2 regions of the Salinicoccus sp. ID82-1 genome follow, and region 1 is predicted to be linked to the other one. Evidence: predicted binding sites of a transcription regulator. Region 1 holds the regulator's gene; the other holds the start of a gene.

Evidence for each region. The regulator NrdR, encoded in region 1, represses ribonucleotide reductase genes. The targets are predictions, from matches to a motif close to AACACNATATATNGTGTT.
Region 2: a site for NrdR is predicted at 2,190-2,207, ahead of nrdI (class Ib ribonucleoside-diphosphate reductase assembly flavoprotein NrdI). Genes of this name have one in related genera too.

What each region holds. Positions count from the first base shown of each region.
Region 1 is NZ_JAGFLY010000001.1:844,295-855,827, reverse strand. Features, by position in the region: gene icd (NADP-dependent isocitrate dehydrogenase) at 1-585, shown strand, start outside; gene mdh (malate dehydrogenase) at 616-1,548, shown strand; gene J4760_RS04445 (AbgT family transporter) at 1,653-3,230, shown strand; gene polA (DNA polymerase I) at 3,357-5,957, shown strand; gene mutM (bifunctional DNA-formamidopyrimidine glycosylase/DNA-(apurinic or apyrimidinic site) lyase) at 5,966-6,835, shown strand; gene coaE (dephospho-CoA kinase) at 6,840-7,430, shown strand; gene J4760_RS04425 (glyceraldehyde-3-phosphate dehydrogenase) at 7,515-8,519, shown strand; gene nrdR (transcriptional regulator NrdR) at 8,612-9,085, shown strand; gene J4760_RS04415 (replication initiation and membrane attachment family protein) at 9,072-10,409, shown strand; gene dnaI (primosomal protein DnaI) at 10,415-11,344, shown strand.
Region 2 is NZ_JAGFLY010000003.1:280,542-292,074, forward strand. Features, by position in the region: gene nrdE (class 1b ribonucleoside-diphosphate reductase subunit alpha) at 1-1,714, opposite strand, end outside; gene nrdI (class Ib ribonucleoside-diphosphate reductase assembly flavoprotein NrdI) at 1,677-2,084, opposite strand; gene J4760_RS09220 (DMT family transporter) at 2,458-3,324, shown strand; gene recQ (DNA helicase RecQ) at 3,359-5,149, opposite strand; gene J4760_RS09230 (5-oxoprolinase subunit C family protein) at 5,303-6,244, opposite strand; gene J4760_RS09235 (hypothetical protein) at 6,241-6,498, opposite strand; gene J4760_RS09240 (hypothetical protein) at 6,524-6,736, opposite strand; gene J4760_RS09245 (MFS transporter) at 7,134-8,336, shown strand; gene J4760_RS09250 (GlsB/YeaQ/YmgE family stress response membrane protein) at 8,436-8,696, shown strand; gene J4760_RS09255 (hypothetical protein) at 8,724-9,026, opposite strand; gene J4760_RS09260 (DEAD/DEAH box helicase) at 9,162-11,533, shown strand, end outside.

The sequences.
Region 1 (11,533 bases):
GAGGGAGCGTTCAAAGCGTGGGGCTACGACCTTGCAGAACGTGAATTCGGAGATAAGGTCTTCACATGGAAAGTCTACGATAAGATCGTTGAGGATGAAGGCCGTGAAGCTGCGGACAAAGCACAGTCAGAAGCTGAAGCAGCTGGCAAAATCATCATCAAGGATGCCATTGCAGACATCTTCCTGCAGCAGATTCTGACACGACCGAAAGATTTCGGTGTTGTTGCGACCATGAACCTGAACGGAGACTACATCTCCGACGCGCTTGCAGCGCAGGTGGGCGGTATCGGCATTGCGCCAGGAGCCAACATCAACTACGAAACAGGACATGCAATTTTCGAAGCTACTCATGGTACTGCACCGAAGTATGCGGGTCTTGATAAAGTGAACCCTTCTTCAGTCATACTTTCAGGTGTACTCATGCTCGAGCACCTTGGCTGGCAGGAAGCTGCTGACCTGGTCACGAAAGCAATGGAAAAAACAATTGCGTCCAAAGTTGTTACGTACGATTTCGCGCGTCTGATGGATGGCGCGACAGAAGTGAAGTGTTCCGAATTTGGAGATGAACTCATCAAAAACATGTAGGCATGTTTGCTGACTAGGAGCGTGGATAGTATGAACAGAAAGAAGATTTCAGTTATCGGTGCGGGTTTTACAGGTGCGACGACAGCGTTCATCGCAGCATCAAAAGCGCTTGGTGATATTGTGCTTGTAGATATTCCACAGTCCGAGGACCCGACCCGCGGCAAGGCACTTGATATGATGGAGGCGACACCGGTTCTTGGTACGGACGTGAACGTCAAAGGAACAAGCAGTTATGAAGATACAAAGGACTCGGATCTTGTCATCATTACAGCAGGAATTGCAAGAAAACCCGGCATGAGCCGGGACGATCTGGTGAAAACCAACCAGAAGGTGATGTCTGCTGTCACGCGTGAAATCGTGAAGTATTCACCGGACTGCTCGATCATTGTTCTGACCAATCCAGTGGACGCAATGACCTATACTGTATTCAAAGAGTCCGGTTTCCCGAAGAACAGAGTAATCGGTCAGTCAGGCGTTCTCGATACGGCGAGATTCCGAACTTTCGTTGCCGAAGAGCTGAAACTCTCCGTCAAGGATGTCCAGGGGTTCGTTCTCGGGGGACATGGTGATGACATGGTACCGCTCATCCGCTATTCAAATGTGGGTGGCGTGCCGCTTTCAAGTCTGCTTAATCAGGAACGCATCGATGCCATCATAGAACGCACAAGAAAGGGCGGCGCTGAAATTGTCAACCTGCTGGGGAATGGATCGGCATACTATGCCCCTGCGGCGGCGCTTGTCGAAATGGCTGAAGCAATCCTGTTCGACCAGAAGCGTGTACTTCCTGCAATTGCATATCTCGAAGGTGAATATGGCTATGATAATCTCTATCTTGGTGTACCTACAGTACTGGGTGCAGAAGGTATAGAGAAAATCATGGAACTGGAGCTTTCTGATGAGGAAAAAGCCCAATTGGATAAATCCAGGGATTCTGTCACTCATGTCATGAACATGCTGAAATAATATTTGTAAAATTCAAGTACGGGTATTATACTGGAAAGGCTGCCTTCATGGTGGCCTTTTTCAATTTTCAAAAATCTATAAATAAATGGGAGGAAATTTTAGGAATGGAAAATGGTAGAAAGAAAAATGGTATCTTTCAAAAATTCCTTGATTTTGTCGAATGGCTGGGTAACAAGCTGCCGCATCCGGTGACACTTTTTGCACTGCTTGCAGGGCTTACACTCATCGCTTCGGCAATCCTGTCTATGCTTGAAATCACAGTCGAGCACCCGGCGGAGGATCAAGGTGCTGTTTCAGTCAATAATCTGCTGAACGGAGAAGGCATCAGCTACATATTCTCCAGCATGACAGAGAATTTCATCAACTTTGCACCGCTTGGTGTTGTACTCATGACCATGCTTGGAATTGGTGTCGCTGAACGTTCAGGACTGATCAGTGCAGCGCTGCGCGGGTTTGTCCTGGCAATACCGAACCAGCTGATCACTGCCGGTCTTGTGTTTGCCGGTATCATGTCTTCACTTGCATCCGATGCAGGCTACGTTGTACTGCCACCGCTCGGTGCTGTACTCTATCTGGCACTTGGCAGGCACCCGCTTGCCGGTCTGGCCGCAGCATTTGCCGGGGTCTCTGCAGGGTTTTCAGCCAACCTGCTGCTGAGCGGAACGGACGCCCTGCTGTCCGAACTGACGATTGCTGCAGCTGCAGTTCTTGATCCGCAGTATGCTGAAGGCATGAATGTTGCAATGAACTACTACTTCATTTTCGTCAGTGTATTCCTGCTTACACTCGTCGGCTGGTTTGTATCCGATAAGATTGTCGAGCCGAGACTCGGCAAGTTCGATACAAAAAATGCCGATCAGGAAGCAGTCGACAATACGGATGAAATGAATCCACTTGAACCGGTTGAAAAGAAAGGGCTGATCTGGGCAATCATCTCAATGGTAGTCGGTGCACTGCTTGCATCACTGCTTGTCGTACTGCCGAACTCGCCAATGCGAGGGGAAGAGGCAGTGGGCGGATATATGGATCAGATCATCCAGTCACCATTCATGAGTGACGGACTGGTACCGATCATAGCGATTCTTTTCTTCATTCCGGGTCTTGTCTATGGGCTGATTACAAAATCCATCAGAAATGACAAGGATGTTGCAGACCAGATGACGAAAACGATGGCAGCAATGGGCATGTTCATCGTGCTGGCATTCACGGCCGGTCAATTCGTTGCATACTTTGCTGAATCCAATATCGGACTGGTAATCGGTGTATACGGCGCCGAACTGCTTGAAACACTGAATCTGACTGGTATTCCGCTGATCATCGGCTTCATGCTTGTCACTGCAATCGTCAACCTGTTCATTGGTAGTGCGAGTGCGAAATGGGCGATGATGGCACCGATATTCGTGCCGATACTGATGCAGCTCGGCTATTCTCCGGAGCTCACGACAATGGCATATCGTGTGGCGGATTCTTCAACCAACATCATTACACCGCTCATGACCTACTTTGCAATCATCATTGCATTCGCGCAGCAGTACGATAGAAATATCGGGATTGGTACGCTGATTTCCGTCATGCTGCCATACTCCATCTTCTTCTTCGTCTCCTGGGCGATCATGCTGATTGTGTGGATGCTGTTCGGCATTCCACTCGGACCGAATGCACCAATCGAATACGCTGGATAATTATGAAGGGCACAGCAATCGCTGTGCCTTTATTTATGGATTAAACCGGTATGGAAATGTATAATCTGATTATGGAGAGACTGGTAACGGACGGTCGGATCATTTCGATAGAGAGGAGATAGGGAAATGAAGAAACTGATACTGATAGACGGCAACAGCATGGCGTTTCGTGCATTCTACGGGCTGCCGCTGCTGAGCAATCAGAGCGGGCTCCACACGAACGCCATCTTCGGTTATGCCAGGCTTCTTGAGAAGCTGATAGAGGAAGAGGCGCCGACGCACTTTCTTGTCGCCTTTGATGCAGGCAAATCGACTTTCAGACACAAGCAGTATGACGAGTATAAAGGGGGCAGACAGAAGACGCCGCCTGAACTGGGTGAGCAGTTCGCACCGATACGGCGTCTGATTGATGCATACGGCATCAAACGGTATGAAGCGGAGGAGTATGAAGCCGATGACATTATCGGTACGCTCAGCAGAAAAGCGGATGAAGAAGGGTTCCAGACCATCATCATCACAGGTGATAAGGACTTGACCCAGCTGGCCAGTGAAAATACAGTCATCCACTACACGAAAAAAGGCATATCCGACATAGACCGGTATACACCGGAACACATCCAGGAAATATACGGACTCGCGCCCGAGCAGATCATAGATTTGAAAGGGCTGATGGGCGATAAGTCCGATAATATTCCAGGTGTGCCGGGTGTAGGGGAGAAGACGGCACTTAAACTGCTCGGTGAACATGGGTCTGTCGAAGCAGTGCTTGAAAATCTGGAAGGCGTCAAAGGGAAGAAGCTGAAGGAGAACCTGACGGAACATAGAGAGGATGCATTGATGAGCAAGTCGCTCGCAACCATCTACCGGGAAGTGCCGCTTGATTTCGATATGGATTCCCTTCTGTTCACCAATGAAAATGAAGAAGAGAAATATGCAATCTTCAAAGAGCTCGAATTCGAGTCTCTGCTGAAGAATATGGAGGCTTCCGAGGCGGAGGATAAGAAGGAATTTGAATCGGAACGTGTCGATGCACTGGATCAGCTCGATGCAGACGTCTCCTTCCATCTTGAAGTCCGTGCAGATAATTATCTGGTAAATGGACCCGAGGATATCGCCGTCACAGACGGAGTAAGAACCTTCATCAGCAAGGTCGAAGATGTGGATCAGACCAAACTGCAGCAGTTCCTCAAGTCGAGAGATACCATCAATGTCTACGATATAAAGCGCCAGATGGGTCTTCTAAAGCACCTGGGCATTCATTTCGAAGACTTTGATACGGATATCATGCTTGGCAGCTTCCTGCTCGATCCATCAAAGAAAATCATCGATGCAGCAGAGACTGTCGGCCAGTTCAATGTCAATATAGACAGTGACGACTTCCATTACGGCAAGGGACGTAATGCCAAGCAGCCGACAGGGGAAGTGCATGAAAAGTTCCTGATGGATAAAGTCATGGCAGTACATCATGTCGGACCACTGATGGCGGAATCGCTCAAGGAAGATGACATGTATGACCTTTGGAAGGACCTTGAGATTCCACTGGCAAAAGTGCTGTCCGGCATGGAATACCGCGGCATCACAGTGGATGCTGGACGTCTTCGGGATATGGAAAGTGAAATAAAGGAACGCCTTGTTGAAATTGAAGGAAAAATATATGAACTCGCAGGAGAGGAATTCAACATCAATTCTCCCAAACAGCTTGGCATCGTTCTTTTCGAGAAGCTGGATCTGCCCGTCATCAAGAAGACCAAGACAGGCTATTCCACTGCCGTCGATGTACTGGAAGAGCTGCAGAGCAGGCATGAGATTGTCAGCTATCTTCTGGACTACCGTTCACTGTCCAAACTCCAGTCGACATATGTCATCGGACTGCAGGGCGAGATCAAGGAGGATTCCAGAATCCATACACGCTTCAACCAGACTCTGGCACAGACGGGCCGGCTGTCTTCAGTCGAGCCAAACCTTCAGAACATACCGATACGCATCGATGAAGGCCGACGGATCAGAAAGGCATTCGTACCGAAAAGTGACGACCACGTACTGCTGGCGCTCGACTATTCGCAGATCGAGCTCAGGGTGCTTGCACACATCACCGGTGATGAGACCATGACCAGCGCCTTTACAAGTGATACCGATATTCATACAAAGACTGCCATGGAAGTCTTCGGTGTGGAACGGGAAGATGTCACCAGTGATATGAGAAGGAACGCAAAGGCGGTCAACTTCGGTATCGTCTATGGCATCAGCGACTATGGACTGAGCCAGAACCTTGGCATTACAAGAAAAGAAGCCAAGACGTTCATCGACAACTATCTGGATTCCTTCCCCGAAGTCAAGATGTTCATGAAATCCATCATCCAGGATGCCAGACGCGATGGCTATGTGAAGACGCTGCTCAACCGCAGAAGGTATATCCCGGATATCCAGAGCCGCAATTTCAACGCAAAGAGCTTTGCTGAACGGACAGCCATGAACTCGCCGATCCAGGGAAGTGCAGCAGATATAATCAAACTCGCCATGGTAAAATACGAACAATCGGAAGAAGCACAGAAATTCAATGCCGAATTGCTGCTGCAGATCCACGATGAGCTGATTTTTGATGTTCCGGAGGAAGAAGTGGAAGCATTCATCCCGGTCATCAAGGATATTATGGAGAATGCAATGGCACTCTCGGTGCCACTCAAAGTGGACTATGGATATGGCAGCGATTGGTATGAAGTGAAGTAGGTGGAAATATGCCGGAACTACCGGAAGTGGAACTGGTCAGGCGTGCCCTGGCCCAAGAAGTGGAAGGCGCTACTATCGAAGCAGTGGCGTTTTCCGATTTTGTAGTAAATGGACATCAGATTGGGCGGAGAACCATCGTCAAGGAAGACCTTGGGGCATTCGGTCCCCGTGTCCATGGTGCGGCAATCAGAAAGATCGGCCGGCGTGGCAAGTACTTGTATTTCATAATGGAGAAATCAGGTGAAGTGTTCCATATGATTTCGCATCTTGGAATGTCGGGCGCCTACTTTGTCCGAGACTCGGTCGAGTCGATCACGGATGCGAACTACCGCAAGCACTGGCAGGTCGTCTTCAGGCTTGCAGATGGACGTGCGCTGATCTACTGTGATATCAGGCGGTTCGGGGAAATGGCCACGGTAGGCAGAATGGGGGATTTCCCACCATTTACGCGCATGGCGGTGGAGTATACGGATCCAGATAGCCTGCCTGAGTTCCTGGACAGGGCGAAAGCACCGGCGAACAGCAATAAGGCGATCAAAGCGGTGATTATGGACAGCTCGGTCATACCCGGTGTCGGGAACATCTATGCATCGGAAGCACTGTTCACAGCGGGCATACTGCCGACACGAAAAGCAGGCAATGTGTCCGTCGCAAGGCTGGTGGATCTCCATCGGGCCATTACCGACGTCTTCAACCTTTCCATAGAAAGCGGCGGTTCGACCATCTCCGACTATAGAGGCGTATCCGGTGAAAAAGGCAGCATGCAGGACCGTTTCAACATCTACCAGAAAAAGACGTGCCGGGCATGCGGCGGTCCAATCAGGACGAAGACGATAGCGACAAGAAATACATTCTATTGCACTAGATGTCAGAGGTGAAACAATGAACCAGGTAATTGGACTTACAGGCGGCATTGCAAGCGGCAAGTCGACCGCCGCCGACTATATCAGAGAAAAAGGGTATCCCATCCTTGATGCGGATGTCTATGCAAGGCAGTCGACACAGAAGGATGGCCCCGCATATCCGGGCATCGTCGAGCATTTCGGCAGCAGCATCATCGGGGAAGATGGTGAAATCGACCGCAAAAAGCTCGGTGCCATCGTCTTCAACGACAGCAGGGAAAGGGAAGTGCTGAATCGTCTCGTACATCCGGAAGTCCGCAGGATGATGGACAGGGATAAGGAAAAGGCGCTTTCTGTGAGCCACGTCTTTCTGGATATCCCGCTCCTTTTCGAAAACGGTCTCGATCGTCAATGTGACATCACATTGACAGTATACGTTGATCAGGAGACGCAGATCGAGCGGCTGATGGCGCGGAATGACTTCGACCGGTCCGAAGCGCTCGCCCGGATCAACAGCCAGATGCCGCTGTCGGAAAAAAGGGAGAGAAGTACTGAAGTGCTTGATAACAATGGCTCGAAAGCGGATCTTTTCAGCCAGATAGATGACTTCCTGTCCAATCTGGAAAAGTGATATTTTATATGAAATACTGCTTTAAATTGCAGGTCATTATGTTATACTAATTATTGAAAAGTATAACATAAAGGGGCAATGGTCATGAAAAAAGTAGCGATTAACGGTCTTGGAAGAATCGGCAGAATGGTGTTCCGCATTGCCGCTGCCTCTGATGATGTCGAACTCGTCGCAGTGAATGCAAGCTATCCTGCAGAAACAATTGCACATCTTCTCAACTACGATACGACACACGGCAAGTGGGATAAGAAGGTTGAAGCAAAAGAGGACGGACTTGTCATCGACGGCAAGAAGATCCAGCTCACAAGTGAAAGAAATCCTGAGAATCTTCCATGGGGGTCGCTTGGTGTTGATCTTGTGATAGAGGCAACCGGAGCATTCAACCATGGTGACAAGGCAAGTGCACACGTAAGGGCAGGCGCAAAGAAAGTACTCCTTACCGCACCATCGAAAGGCGGAGATGTCCAGACGATTGTGCTCGGCGTAAATGACGAAGCGCTGGACCTTGATACATATGATGTATTTTCCAATGCTTCCTGTACGACGAACTGTCTGGCACCAGTCGCAAAAGTGCTGGATGACGCCTTCGGCATCAAAAATGGTCTGATGACGACGGTGCACGCCTATACGAATGATCAGAAGAACATCGACAACCCGCATAAGGATCTGCGCAGGGCACGTTCATGCGGGGACAACATCATTCCGACATCCACCGGTGCTGCAAAGGCGCTCGGTGTCGTACTGCCCCAGCTGAATGGCAAGCTGCATGGCCTGGCACTGCGTGTGCCCGTATCGAATGTGTCGCTTGTCGACCTTGTTGTGGATCTTGATACACCGGTGACGAAGGCACAGCTGAACGAAGCATTCGAGAAGCAGTCGGAGGGTGAACTTTCCGGCATACTCGGCATCACCGACGCGCCGCTCGTATCGAGCGACTTCAATACCGACAGCAGGAGCTCCATCGTTGATGCCTCGCTGACCATGGTCATGGATGACAATAAAGTGAAGGTGCTGGCATGGTACGATAACGAATGGGGATATTCCACACGGGTTGTGGAACTGGCAGGGAAAATTGCCAACAGTCTATAATGGTATCTGAAAAGAAGAAACTGATGTTTCTTCTTTTTTTATGCGTAATATATTATAATGGTATACTAATCCTTGAGAAGTGAGGTGGTCATATGAAATGTCCAAACTGCCATCAGACAAGTTCCAGGGTCATCGATTCCAGACATACGGATGAGGTGTCCGCCATACGCAGGCGGAGGGAATGCGAGAACTGCGGATTCCGGTTCACTACTTTCGAACGGATGGAACTGTCCCCCCTCGTCGTTGTCAAGAAGGATGGAAACAGGGAAGTCTTCAGCCGCGAGAAGCTCATGGATGGACTGCTGAGAGCATGCGAGAAACGTCCAATACCATATGAAGCACTTGAAAAAACGATTGCGCGCATAGAGTCTGCGCTCAGAAATCTGAATAAAGCAGAAATCACAAGCAATGAAATCGGTGAATTTGTCATGCAGGAGCTGATTACACTGGATCAGGTGGCCTACGTCCGGTTCGCCTCCGTATATAAGGAATTCAAGGATATCGATCAGCTGATGGATACATTGAATCATCTGGCCAAAGGCAGGGATGACGATGAACTTCAATGAGCGGCTGAAGCCGAATACCGAATTCATGGTCTATAACCCTGCTGCTTTTGAAAAGTCCCATCTCAATGTCCTGAACGAGCTGTATCTTCCGCTCATCCATCAGGACGCAGCAATGGCCTATATATATCTTCAGGAATCTTCGGCATATTATGAGGCACTCGAAATCAGATTCCATAGGGAAATAATGGATGAACTGAACATGCCATTATCCAGCTTCTCCAGAATACTCGAGAAGCTGGAAGGCATCGGTCTGGTGAGATCCTTTGTATCTGATGAAGCACATGATGATCTTTTCATATATGAACTGCTGCAGCCTTTGACGCCGGAAGCCTTCTTCAAGGATCCGATGCTGAGCCTGTATCTCCATAACCACCTCGGTCCGGATGCCTACAAAAGAAAGAAGGACCGTCTGTGCTATCCTCGGAAGCCTGAGCATTTCACCGAAGTGACACGGAAGTTCACGGAAGTGTTCCAGGCAGGGAACGGGGAAGGATACAGTATTCCCGAAGATTCCTTCAGAAAGGACAACGTTTCAACAGGCCCCAATATCGATCTTGATGATTTCGATTTTGATGTCCTCTTTACACACCTGAAAGGCACAAGGATCGACCGTGCATTCTTCACGAAGGAAGTCCGGATGCTGATTGTCAAACTGAGCGTGCTGTTCAACCTCAATGCATATGATATGAAGCAGATTCTGCTGCCTGTAACCACACAATATGCCGGCATTGATAAGGAGCAGTTGAGATATGAGGCCAGAAAGTACTACCAGAAAGAGCATAAGGGCAAACTGCCTGCAATCAGATCCTCCGATGCCCAACCCGAGCAGAAGGAAGCAAAGCACTCCAGTGATTCCTATATCGAGCGCCTTGAATCGATCAGTCCGCTCGATCGGCTGAATGATATCCGGAACCATCAGCCGAGTGACAGTGATCTGAAGCTCGTGACGGACATCATCGCCAAGACGAGTCTGCCGAACGGCGTCATCAACCTCCTACTCGAGTACGTCTACCAGCAGAAGGAAGGCAATCTGAACTATCCATATACGATGAAGATTGCAAGGGACTGGGAGGAGAAGGGCATCCGCTCGGCCAGGGAGGCATACCAGTCCATCATGGAATTCAGAAAGCAGCGGAATACGAAGCGCAACAGTCGGGAACGTCAGGGCGAACGCAGGCCTGCATGGATGGATGACAAGAAGCAGGCGGCACCGAAGACGGATGTGGACAAGAAGCCTGTGCCTGAAAAAGGGGCAGTCCAGAAGACAGCAAAAGACGACCCGGAACTCCAGAAAATGATAGATAACTTTAGAAAATCCAGGTGATTCAGATGGAACCTATAAACCAGTTCTTAAAGAACAATAAAAAAATACAGGATAACAATGACAGACTGTACGAATCTCTAATTCAGCACCCGAGAATTGTGGAGCTGATTGAAAACAGCGATTTTGAAATCACACGCTCCATGATCAGAAATGATCTGCTGCAGCTTAAACGCTATACAGAGCAGTCATTGGCGTGCGAGAACTGCCCATCCCTCGGGCAGTGCATCAATCATCCACAGGGGTATGTCCCTTCGATAGATGTCAGAGGGGGCAGAATCCATATCATCCATACACCATGTCCAAACAAGAAAAAGGATGATGCCTTCCGTGAGAAGGAGAAGATGATCGAATCCTATCATGTGCCGAAAGACGTCAAAGATGCGACATTCGAGACGGTCTTCCTGGATCCCGATTCGAACCGCCAGCAGATCATCATGAAAGCCATCGCGGCCAGCAAGAAGATCATCGATGGTACAGGAACGAAGGGCCTTTACATCCACGGCAGCTTCGGCATCGGCAAATCCTACCTGCTCGGCTGTATTGCCAATGAACTGAAGGAGCAGTCGGTATCTTCAATCATCGTCTATGTACCGGAAATCATCCGGGATCTGAAGGCGGGATTCAAGGACGGCACGACGGACAGCAAGTTCAATACGATCAAGAATGCCCAGGTGCTCATGCTCGATGATCTTGGTGCCGAGGACGTCACGCCATGGGTGCGGGATGAAGTCATGACCGGCATACTGCACTACCGCATGGTCGAAGGCCTGCCGACATTCGTCAGCTCCAACTATTCGATGGCGGATCTCGAATACCGCTATGCCAGGACGAAGGAGAACGGCGTAGAGGAAACAAAGGCACGCCGGATGATGGAGCGCCTGAGGTCACTTTGTGACGAAGTCCAGCTTGAAGGCAGCAACTACCGCAACAACTGATGCTTGATTAATGAAGACGGCTTGAGTATAATCAATGTATAATTTCAATATTTCAAATTCCAAGGACAACGCTTCTACTGTGTTCATTCAAAGAGAGTGCATGAACTGCTGAAACATGTGCAATGGACCGTCTGAGCGACTCCCTTGATATATGCTGGCTAATCCCCAGCCGGGACGGACCGTTATTTC
Region 2 (11,533 bases), on a different contig from region 1:
ACAGCCCATATTCCATGACCTCTTCAGAGAGGGCCTTCCAGTCCTGGCGCGTCGGCACGTGGATGTCGGCAAACAGTGCTGCGACCTTGTCGGATTTCGGTTCCACCGCTTCATTGATGTAGCGTTCGAAATATTTGCCTGTTGCATAGTCGGAGCGATCGAAATCCTGGAACGTTCTGCCACGCTCTTTGGCAATCATCATCGATTTCTCAAGAGAGTAGAAATTGAGCAGCATGAAGAATACGTTGGCAAAGTCTCTCGCCTCTTCGGATTCATAGCTGATCTTGTTCTTGGCAAGGTAGCCGTGGAGGTTCATTGCACCGAGACCGACGGAATGCAGCTCATCGTTCGCCTTTTTGACACCTGGTGCGTTGGCAATCGCTGTGGAGTCACTGACAACAGTCAGGGCCTCGATGCCATCATGTACGGATTCGCGTACTTTTCCGGAGTCCATGACATTGGCGATATTCAGTGAACCAAGATTGCAGGAGATGTCACGACGGATGACATCATCCGTACCATAGTCGTTGATTGTGGATGTTTCCTGAAGTTGGAAAATTTCAGTACACAGGTTGCTGATCTTGATCTGTCCGATATCCTTCAGTGGGTGGACCTTATTGGCATTGTCCTTGAACATGATATATGGATATCCAGATTGCAGCTGTGTCTGGGCAATCGTGTTCAGCATCTCACGCGCATCCATTCTGCGCTTTTTGACTTTATCATTCGCTACCAGTTCATCGTACATCTCATCCAGATTCATATCATCGAGCGGCTGGCCATACTCACGTTCAACCGTATGTGGCGCAAAAAGATAGAAAGGATCATTGTTTTTTGCCAGATCGAAGAATTTGGACGGGACAACAAGTCCGGTCGAAATGGTCGCAAGACGAAGATCCTCATCTGCGTTCACTTTCTTCGTATCCAGGAACTCAGGCAGGTCGTAGTGGAAGATGTTCAGATAGACTGCACCAGCGCCAGGCCTCTGACCCAGCTGATCGGCATAACCGAATCCGCCTTCAAGTGCTTTTGCTACCGGGAGTACACCTTTGGCAACGCCTTCGATGCCTTTGATCGCTTCCCCACGTGCACGGAGTTTGGACAGGTTGATGGCGACGCCACCCCCGATTTTGGAGAGCTGCTTCGCTGTAGAGTCGATGTAGTTGATGGAGTTCAGACTATCATCCACTTCGAGCAGGAAACATGAAACCATCTCCCCGCGTCTTGCGCGTCCTGCATTGAGGAATGTCGGTGTTGCCGGCTGATAACGCTGTTCGATCATGGAGATGACGAAACGCTTCGCCTGCGCCTTGTTCCCTCTCGCAAGATAGAGACTGACAATGACGACATGCTGCTTGTAGTCTTCAAGATACTGTTTCTTGTCATTGGTCTTCAATGTGTAGTCTTTGAAGAACTTGCTCGCAGCCATATAGCTTTTGAACTGGAAAGGGATGCTTTCGGCATAGTCCGAAATTTCCATGACATCCGCTTCGGAATATTCCTCAAACAGATTGTAGTAGAAGTCGTTATCCACCAGGTAATGAAGACGTTCAAGTTCAGTGTCGAAATGGATCGTCTTATCCTGGATCTCCTCCATGAATACTGCCAGTGCCTCCTGGTCCTTATGCAGCTGATAGAAACCCGTATCATCGCGCTTCGTCACTTCGTTGTTCAATTCAATATGATTGTATTTTTTCTCGTCCAATACTTTCATGTACAGCCCCTGCCTTTTCAATGAATTCTTCTCTGTCTTTTTGATTCCCATGGAGCTCAAACTTCATCAGCAATGGTACTCCATAGTCGTTGCTGATATGTTCCCCTGCACGTGCAAAATTCTGTCCCCAGTTCCGGTTGCCGCTTGAGGCGACCGCAAGCATGGATCCGTGATTCACCTCGAGGAATGACTTCACCTCATCCGGTACACCACCAAAACCATAGGTGCCTGTGACAAGTATGAACGGCTCCTCTATGCGCTCCCGGCAGTTCCCGGCCCGGATTTCATAAGTATCATGTTGTTCGGCCACTCCGGAATTCGTGATAAAACGCCTGACATTTCCTGTCATGGAATAGAATGCGATCAGCATGCCATCCCCCCTTTATCCTTACTCTGGCAAAATAAAATAATCGAACCTGCGTCCGACAATCATATAGTCCACCTTATTTTCTTTACACCTTTGCCCAGGGAATTAAACACAATATGTTGTGCCTTATGAAAATTTTACACACAACATATATGATTTACTTGTTCAATGATGCCATAACCATCCATAATTATCAATGGCATAAATAGACATTTCATTGGGAATAATGTCACTTAAATATACCCGAATCCGCACCATATGTATGTTATACTGTATCAAAAATTGTTTTGATTTTTTTCTTTAAAATTATGTCCCGATATAACTCTGAAATAAAATATAAATTGGAAATTAATTATGAATCTGGAGAGTCCTTCACATGAATAATACTTTAAAAGGCATCATCGCGCTTCTCATATCTTCCCTCGGCTTCAGCCTGATGGCACTGCTTGTAAAGTACAGCGGCGATCTGCCGACGGTCCAGAAGGCATTCTTCAGAAACTTTGTCGCAATGCTCGTCTCCCTCTCTTTTGCATTGTACTACAGAGCCAAGCTTTTTGGTCGCAAAGAGAATCAGGGACTTCTGATGCTGCGTTCTGCATTCGGCGTTGCGGGTGTCCTGCTCAATTTCTTCGCCATCGACAGGATGGTGCTGAGTGACGCGGACATCCTCAACAAGCTGAGCCCTTTCTTCACCATCATCCTCTGTGCCATCTTTCTGAAGGAGTACATAAGGAAGTACCAGATGATTGCAATCATCATCGCTTTCATCGGTGCCATATTCATCATCAAGCCATCATTCTCGAGCGACACGCTCTACGCTCTCGTGGGCGTGCTGGGTGCACTGTTTGCTGCAGGGGCCTACACTGTCCTAAGAGTGCTCGGCAGCCGCGAGAAGTTCTATACAGTGGTATTCTATTTCTCCTTCTTCTCATCAGTGGTGCTTCTGCCATTCTTCATCTGGCAGTTCGAGCCGATGACCATGACACAGTTCTGGCTGCTTGTCCTGGCGGGACTGTTTGCGGCATTCGGACAGTTCGGCCTGACCATTGCATACAGCTATGCACCAGCGAAGGAGATCTCCATATTCTTCTATTCCACAATACTGTATTCGGCAATCTTCAGCATCGTCTTCTTCAACGAAATTCCGGATATGCTGTCCATTCTCGGTTATGTCATCATCTTCTCGGCAGGCTTCTACATGTTCATGAGGAACAGGCCCCGAAAGCACGATAGCACCCCATAAGCACCAATATAAGCCGGCCATGGGCCGGCTTATTCTATTCTGTCCCCGCCATCTGCTTCTTGTATTCAGTGATGGTCTCGAGGAAGTATGGGCAGTAGTGCTTGAGCTTATAGTTGCCGACACCTTGTATATGGACCATATCCTGTTTCGTCTCGGGCACTTTCTTGGCGAATTCCCTGAGTATATTATCGGTGAAGATATTCTCTTCCTGGATACCATGCTTCCTGGCCAGCCGGCATCTTGTATCCGCAAGCTTTTCATACAGTATCTCATTCGGCGAACTGGCCGTGCTGATGTCGACCTTCTCGTTGAAGTACTTTCTGAAAGGTACTGTATATAGTGTCGCTTCATCCCCCAGTACTTCCCGACTCCTCTCCACAATATGGAGCTGGTCCGCCTTCAGATGCACATAGCCCCTGTAGATGAGCTCTTCGATGATATGGTTGATTTCGCTCGTCAGATAGTTCTCCATGGTGCCGAACGCACCCAGTGTATCGAGCTGGAAAGCCAGCACATTTTCAGCCGCTTCCCCGCGGAGTATCTGGATCGCCTGCTCCTTGGTCACAGGCATCTCGCTCTGTGCCACCAGATCCAGTACGAGCTTCGCCTCTATCGTCATGTCGTAGGTACGGCTTTCACTCAGGCAGTTCGAACACTCCCGGCATTCGACCACATACTCATCTGCATCAAAATATTTTGTAATGAAACTGCTCAGACATTTGGTTGTACGATTGTACTGGATCATGCGATCGAGCTTGGCACGCATATGATCCTTGTACTGCTCTGTGGAATTTGAACGGTCGATGAAGAACTGGTGCAGATTGACATCCCGCGGACTGGACAGCAGGATGCATTCACTCACTTTCCCATCCCGGCCGGCACGTCCGATCTCCTGGTAGTAGCTCTCCAGGTCACCAGGCAGGTTATGGTGGATGATGAAGCGGATATCCGGCTTGTCTATCCCCATTCCGAAAGCATTGGTCGCAACAGCGATGCCCACTTCCCCTGTAGTGAAGAGCCTCTGATTGAGGTTCCTCTCCTCTTTGCCGAGACCGCCATGGTAGATGACATTCTGGATACCGTGTTCTTCAAGATGAAGCGATATCTTCTCCACCTCGGCACGTGTTGCCGCATAGACGATACCCGGTGATCCAGGGTGGCTTCTGATATACGACTCTATGAACTGTTCACGCTGATAGGTGGGATCGACGCTCAGGTGCAGATTCTCCCGTGCCACACTCGTTGTGAATACATGCGGCTGCTCGATCATCAGAAGCTCCTGGATGTTCTTCTGGACCTCTTCAGTCGCTGTTGCCGTCAATCCGACTGTAACAGCATCCGGTACGAGTCTTTTCAGTACGGGAATGATATTCTGATAGCTCGGTCTGAAGTCATGGCCCCATTTTGAAATGCAGTGCGCTTCATCAAATGCAATCAGTGACACATCAAGCCGCTTGATCAGCTCATTGAAATCATCATTGTTGAAGCGCTCCGGTGCCACATACAGGAACTGGTACTGCCCTGCTTCCAGGTTTGCCATGACAGTGTCGATTTCCTTCTTCTTCAATGTCGAATTCAAATAGGCGGCAGGGATATTCTGCGCGTTCAACGTGCCCACCTGATCCCGCATCAGGGAAATCAATGGGGAGATCACCAGCGTCAGACCCTCCAGTTTCAGCCCGGGCACCTGGAAACAGAGCGACTTGCCTGATCCTGTCGGCAGGACACCGAGCGTATTATGGCCTTTTAAAACCGATTCTATAATTTCCTTCTGCTTAGGTCTGAAATTTTCAAATCCGAAATACTGTTTTAGAATTTTTTCCATATCGAAACCAATCCCACCGTTCACTAGTCGTCACTATCATTCCTCTATTTCTGATATATCATTATACCGTATTTTCCTGCAGATTTGTTGCAGACACTAAACTTTTAAGATGAAAAAATAAAAATTCCGGGGCAGGCCCCGGAACAGAAAGTATTACATTTTCTCCTTGATCAGTTCCTTCGACAGTTTATAGTCGATGGCCTTGAACAGACTCTTCTTCCATAGATGATGCGCATACAGATTGGCGTGTGCATCATCCGCCTCGACACATTTGAAGCGGATCTTCGAACCTGGACGCTTCTGGACAAGCTTATGCATATGATAGGACGGGATGGTGCCGACTTGAGGTGCAGTCGTATATGCATTGAAGTCGTTCAATGCAAGTACAGGCTGCCCGTCTGCAATGTAGACGCCACCTTTGATCCCGGGATGTTCAATCCCAGTGTCCGATGTTTCGATCTCGTCACCTTCGAGATACAGGGCCACCCGGTATTTTTCATTTCTTACCGTATATTCCTCGGCTTCAATTGATGCGTAGACGGCATCCGGTATGTCGGGACGTTTGACCAGATGGTACGTATCCGACAGATAGACTTCAACGAGGGCATATGTATCCACGCCCCAGCTCACTTCATGCTGCTGTTTCAGCATGTTGAACAGCTCATCATGCTGTGCAGTATAGTTTCTGCACATGACAACTTCATCACCTGATGCAAGTATGTTCGACCCTTCGACCTTGATGCCGCCTGCAACGGCCAGATAGACTCTGTTCCCTCTCGTGGATTCGCTGAAGACAAGCTCGTCTCCACGGTCGAACAGGTAGATTCTATTCACATAGATGCTGCGGTTTCCGGACTTCGCCTTGAATTCCGCGCCGGAGAATGCCGCGATGGTCGGTTCCGTAAATTTGATGACCCCGGGACGCACTGTCATTTCAATGGTCGGCTGATCAGGATCGTTGCCGACAAGCTGGTTGGCCAGCTGGTGCGCCAGGCGGTCGCATGCACCATTGTATTCATTGCCTTTGGCTGAATCCTCGCGATCGAGCGTCTGCAGAATTGTCAGCAGGCCGCTTTCCTGAATGATTAGACTCATACTGAAAACTCCATTCCTGTGAGAAATTCTCTGACTTCCTCTATGACGACATCACCAGGTTCAATGGTGTTGTGTTCCTCCATCACCCTGATGGGGGAGTAGTAGAAGGTGAGTGTGTTTCCGGTTGCGACCATATCCAGCAGATAGACATGGCTGCTATCTTTAAAAGACTGTTCCAGATCCTCACGCCTTGCAGGACTGAGCGGCTCCTGCTGCTGATACGTGATATGGCAGTCTCCATTGGCAAAAATCATGACTTGTTCCTCCTAAAAATTTCTCCTAATTCTCATTGTAGAAAATGGACAGTTCCTGTGCGGCAAAGTCGGTAATGCCGCTGATGATGAACTGGACGATGACAATGGCGGCGATGACACCGACAAAAGCGAAGAGCACACCGACAATCTTGACATCATTCTCGATGAGATAGCTCACTACAAAGTGCGTGAACATGACAATCGCGACCAGCAGTATTATTAAAAAAAGAGTTAGCATGCATTCACCTCGAAATATTCAGATCTATCCCAGCCTGTTCTTCAGGCTGCTGATCATTTGATCTCATGCATCATTCCCTTGCTGCATAAGGAAAATGATCTCATGGAATGCGTCCGGTATCAGACCCGGCCGCTTGCTGGTATCCATTATAATATAAAATGACCGGGAAATCACCGATGGTACTGCAACTGATGATGCAGGCCGACTGCCCCATCCCGCCTATATCCACATTCCACCATATTACCACATTGCAATTTATTAAAGAAAATCAAAATATACGCTATATGGCGGATGAAAAAAATATTTCAGTACTGTAGAATGATTATGATCACTTTTTCGGAAATCGAAATAAATTTATCGAGTACAAAAACAAAAATAGTAAGAAGGTTGAAATTACATGTCGGATCAAAATCAGAAAATATGGACCAAGGACTTTATTCTTATCGTCATTGTCAACTTCTTCATATTCACCGCCTTCCAGATGACCCTGCCCACACTGCCGCTCTTTGTACAGGAGATCGGAGCAAGCGACCGCTGGATCGGAATTGTCGTCGGCATCTTCACATTCTCTGCCCTGCTCATCAGACCGAGCGCAGGCAAACTGCTCGACACGAAGGGCCGGGCACCGATATTCCTGACAGGTCTGGTCATCTTCGTCATCTCCATGTTTTCGCTTGCTGCGAGTTTCACCATATTCATGCTGCTGATGGTCAGAATCATGCAAGGGGTCGGATGGGGACTTTCAAGTACGTCTTCAGGTACGATTGCAACCGACCTCGTACCGAAGAAACGGCGCGGTGAGGGGCTCGGCTACTACGGCCTGAGCGCCAATATCGCACTCGCTTTCGGACCCGCACTCGGACTGTTTCTCGTGAATCACATTTCATTCACCATGCTTTTCTCACTATGCGGCATACTCGGTGCCGTCGCACTCATACTGGCCGCCAATATCAATTACCAGAAGCCGGATACGGAAGCGCCTGTCAGAAACAAGAGCACCTACGTACCACGGTTCGACATTGTCGAGATGCGCGCATTGCCGGCTGCTTCCCTGCTTTTCTTCATCACTGTCACATTCGGCGGCATTGCGACATTCCTGCCCGTCTACACGTACCAGCAGGGATTCGACTCCACCTATATCCAGTTCTACTTCGTCATTTACGCGGCATTCCTGATGCTGTCACGCCTGCTTGCCGGAAGACTGTATGACAAAAAAGGCATCGCCATCGTATTCGTTCCGGGTTCCCTGTCCATCATCGCCGCCATGCTCATGCTCGGGTTCCTGCCGAGCCCGGCATACCTGTTCATTGCAGCAGCACTCTATGGCTTCGGATTCGGCTGTGTCCAGCCCGCGCTTCAGGCGTGGGCCGTCAACCGTGTTGAAAACAACAGGCGCGGCATGGCCAATGCCACATTCTTTTCTGCTTTCGATCTCGGTGTCGGCCTCGGGGCCATCAGCTATGGTTTCGTCGCCGAAGCATTCGGCTACAGCACCATCTACTTCACCAGCGCAGTCAGTGTGACAATCGCACTCATCCTCTTCCTCTTCATCATGCAGAGATACAAAAAGGAACAATCCCAGATGAAAAAAATGCCATAAGTTGTTTAACACTTCAAATCCATGGGTATTCATTCTACTAGAACGATGTTTTATTAACTTACTAAAACAGACAAACGAACACACAAGGAGGAATTACCCATGGGTTGGATTATTACATTAATCGTAGGCGGCATCATTGGTTGGCTCGCCGGACTTATTCTAGGTAAAGACGTACCATTCGGTATTATCGGAAACATTATTGCTGGACTTGTCGGTGCTGCAATTGCAAATGCACTCGGACTGAGCTTCGGTCCTGAAGTCGGCGGCGTAAGCATCATCGGTGGCCTGATTGGCGCAATCATTCTGATACTGATTGTTTCATTCATCATGAAGGCACTCGGTGGCGGCAGAAAAGCATAATTGAACTGAAACCCTCGTAACTTGAAGTTACGAGGGTTTTTTGTCTGCCATCCTGTCTTCAGTATCCTGGATCAGCCAGCGCGAGTCCCTGCCGTCCTCAAGACGCTGTCTTTCCCGTTCCTCCTTCATCCGATCGAGCTCCAGCTGCATCTGCTTATTCTCGATAATGAAGTTTTCCTGTCTAAGCTGCTCCAATTCCTTCTCTTCCTGTATTTTCATTATATCCAGCTTTTGCGACTTCTGCTTATGGCGGAGATTGATGGCATAGAGCGGAACAGAAAAGAAAAGCACTACCGGGACAGTTGCAATCAAAAATTCAAAAACACCCATGTGGACACCACCCTCTTTTATTACATACAGTTTAGCATAATTGGATTCCTTTTTTGAATAATTTAGAAAAATCAAGGCGGGATCTAGGAAAGTGAGGCACACTTCAATATAATGGACCTGAAGAGGTGCAAATATATGGGAATAAATAAAGAGAATCTGCTGAATGCATATGAACATGGTTTTGTAGATCAGAATATAGATAAGGTCGCGCATCATCCTCCGCGCATGATCATCAATTCCAGGGAGGAGAATGTCCTCTCTTCCATGCTCGATGAAATGGAAGTGTGCGATTCATTTTCCATCTCCGTCGCCTTCATAACAGAAGGCGGACTGGCGACTTTGAAGACGACACTGCATGAACTTGCCAAAAGGAAAGTAAAGGGACGCATCATCACTTCCACCTATCTGAACTTCAACAAGCCGAAAGTTTTCAAGGCGCTTCTCGGCATTCCGAACATCGATGTCAGGGTTACCGGCAAGGAAGGTTTCCATGCGAAAGGGTATGTCTTCAGGAACAGGCACTACACTTCCATGTTCATCGGAAGCTCCAACCTCACCGATGCAGCACTGAAGAAGAATTATGAATACAACCTCAAACTGACCAGCCTGGAGAATGGTGCGGTCATCCAGCATTTCAACAACCAGTTCGAAGCATTATGGAACGATTCTGTACCTGTGGATGACGCGTGGGTCGATGCCTATGCGCAGTCATATGTCGAGGAACCGATGCAGAGGACGGTGCTCGAGGTCATCGAGGATCGTTCCAAGTACCGGTATAGAGGCGCAGAAGGTCCTGTCATAAAACCGAATGCAATGCAGTACGAAGCATTGAACGCACTTGACCAGCTGCGACGGACCGGCAAGAACAAAGGGCTCGTAATTTCAGCAACAGGGACCGGCAAGACCTATCTCGCTGCATTCGATGTACAGCAGTTCAGGCCTCGGCGCATGCTTTTCCTGGCCCACCGCGAACAGATACTCGACAAGTCGAGAAATGACTTTTCGAATCTGCTGGAAGGATCACCGTCCGATTTCGGCATCTTCAGCGGCAATCAGAAGGCGGCCGATGCGAAATATCTGTTCGCTACTGTCCAGACCCTCTCACGAGAGGGCAATCTGAGGCGCTTTAACCCCGACGATTTCGATTACATCATCGTCGATGAAGCCCATCGTTCCGGTGCCGATACATATGCGAAGATACTCGATCACTTCAATCCATCATTTCTGCTCGGCATGACTGCCACTCCGGAGCGGACGGACGACGCTGAAATATTCAGCCTGTTCGACTACAACATTGCCTACGAAATCCGCCTGCAGCAGGCACTGGAAGAAGAGATTCTCGCACCTTTCCATTACTTTGGTGTGACCGACTATGAGAAGGACGGCCAAATAATCGATGATACGACAGCACTCGGCCGGCTGACAAGCAGTGAGCGGATCGATCACCTGCTGGAAAAGATCGAATATTACGGCCATTCCGGAGAAGTGCTGCATGGATTGATGTTCGTCTCGAATCGGCAGGAAGCACACGAACTCAGTGAAGCACTGAACGCCCGCGGTTATAGTACAAAGGCACTGACGGGTCTTCACACCCAGGCCGAACGGCAGCAGGCAGTGCGGCAGTTTGAAAACGGCGGACTCGACTATATCATTACAGTGGACATATTCAATGAAGGTGTCGATATACCGGCAATCAATCAGGTGGTCATGCTGCGCCAGACGAAGTCCAGCATCGTCTTTATACAGCAGCTCGGCCGTGGCCTCAGAAAATACGATGACAAAGAATATTTGACGGTCATCGATTTTATTGGAAATTATAAGAACAACTACATGATTCCCATCGCTCTGACAGGAGATAAATCATACAACAAGGATAGGCTCAGAAAATCGCTGATCAACCGCAATACAGTCAGCGGCGTGTCCACAATCAATTTTGAAGCAGTCGCCAAGGAGAAAATATACCAGTCGATCAATACTACACCCGTCAACAGACAGAGTTTCCTCAAGGAAATGCATATATATTTGAAAAATAAACTTGGTCGCATGCCGACACTTCTCGACTATTATAAGGATGTCGATGTCATCGATCCATTTGTCATACTGCATAAGTACAGCTACTACCTCGAGTTTCTCATGAAAATCAAGGAGACGGATCTGAACATTACACACAACAGCCGACAGATTCTCGCTTTTCTCTCTGGAGAAATCGCCGAAGGCAAACGCATCATTGAAACCCATCTGCTGAAGGCAGTCATCAAGGCACCGGTAGGCCTGCAGGACTTCCAGCTCGAGATGCACAGACAGGGCTATCACATGACGGATGACACAATGCGATCGGTACTCAGAATGCTCACTCATCAGTTCCATACACAGCAGGACCTTAAGAAGTACGGGGAACCGCTTGTCGAAATCGTGGAAGATACCATCCATCCGACGCGTGCATTGTCTGATGCACTTGAAGATCCACTCGTATATGACCATATTGTTCAGCTGCTGGAACTTTCCAT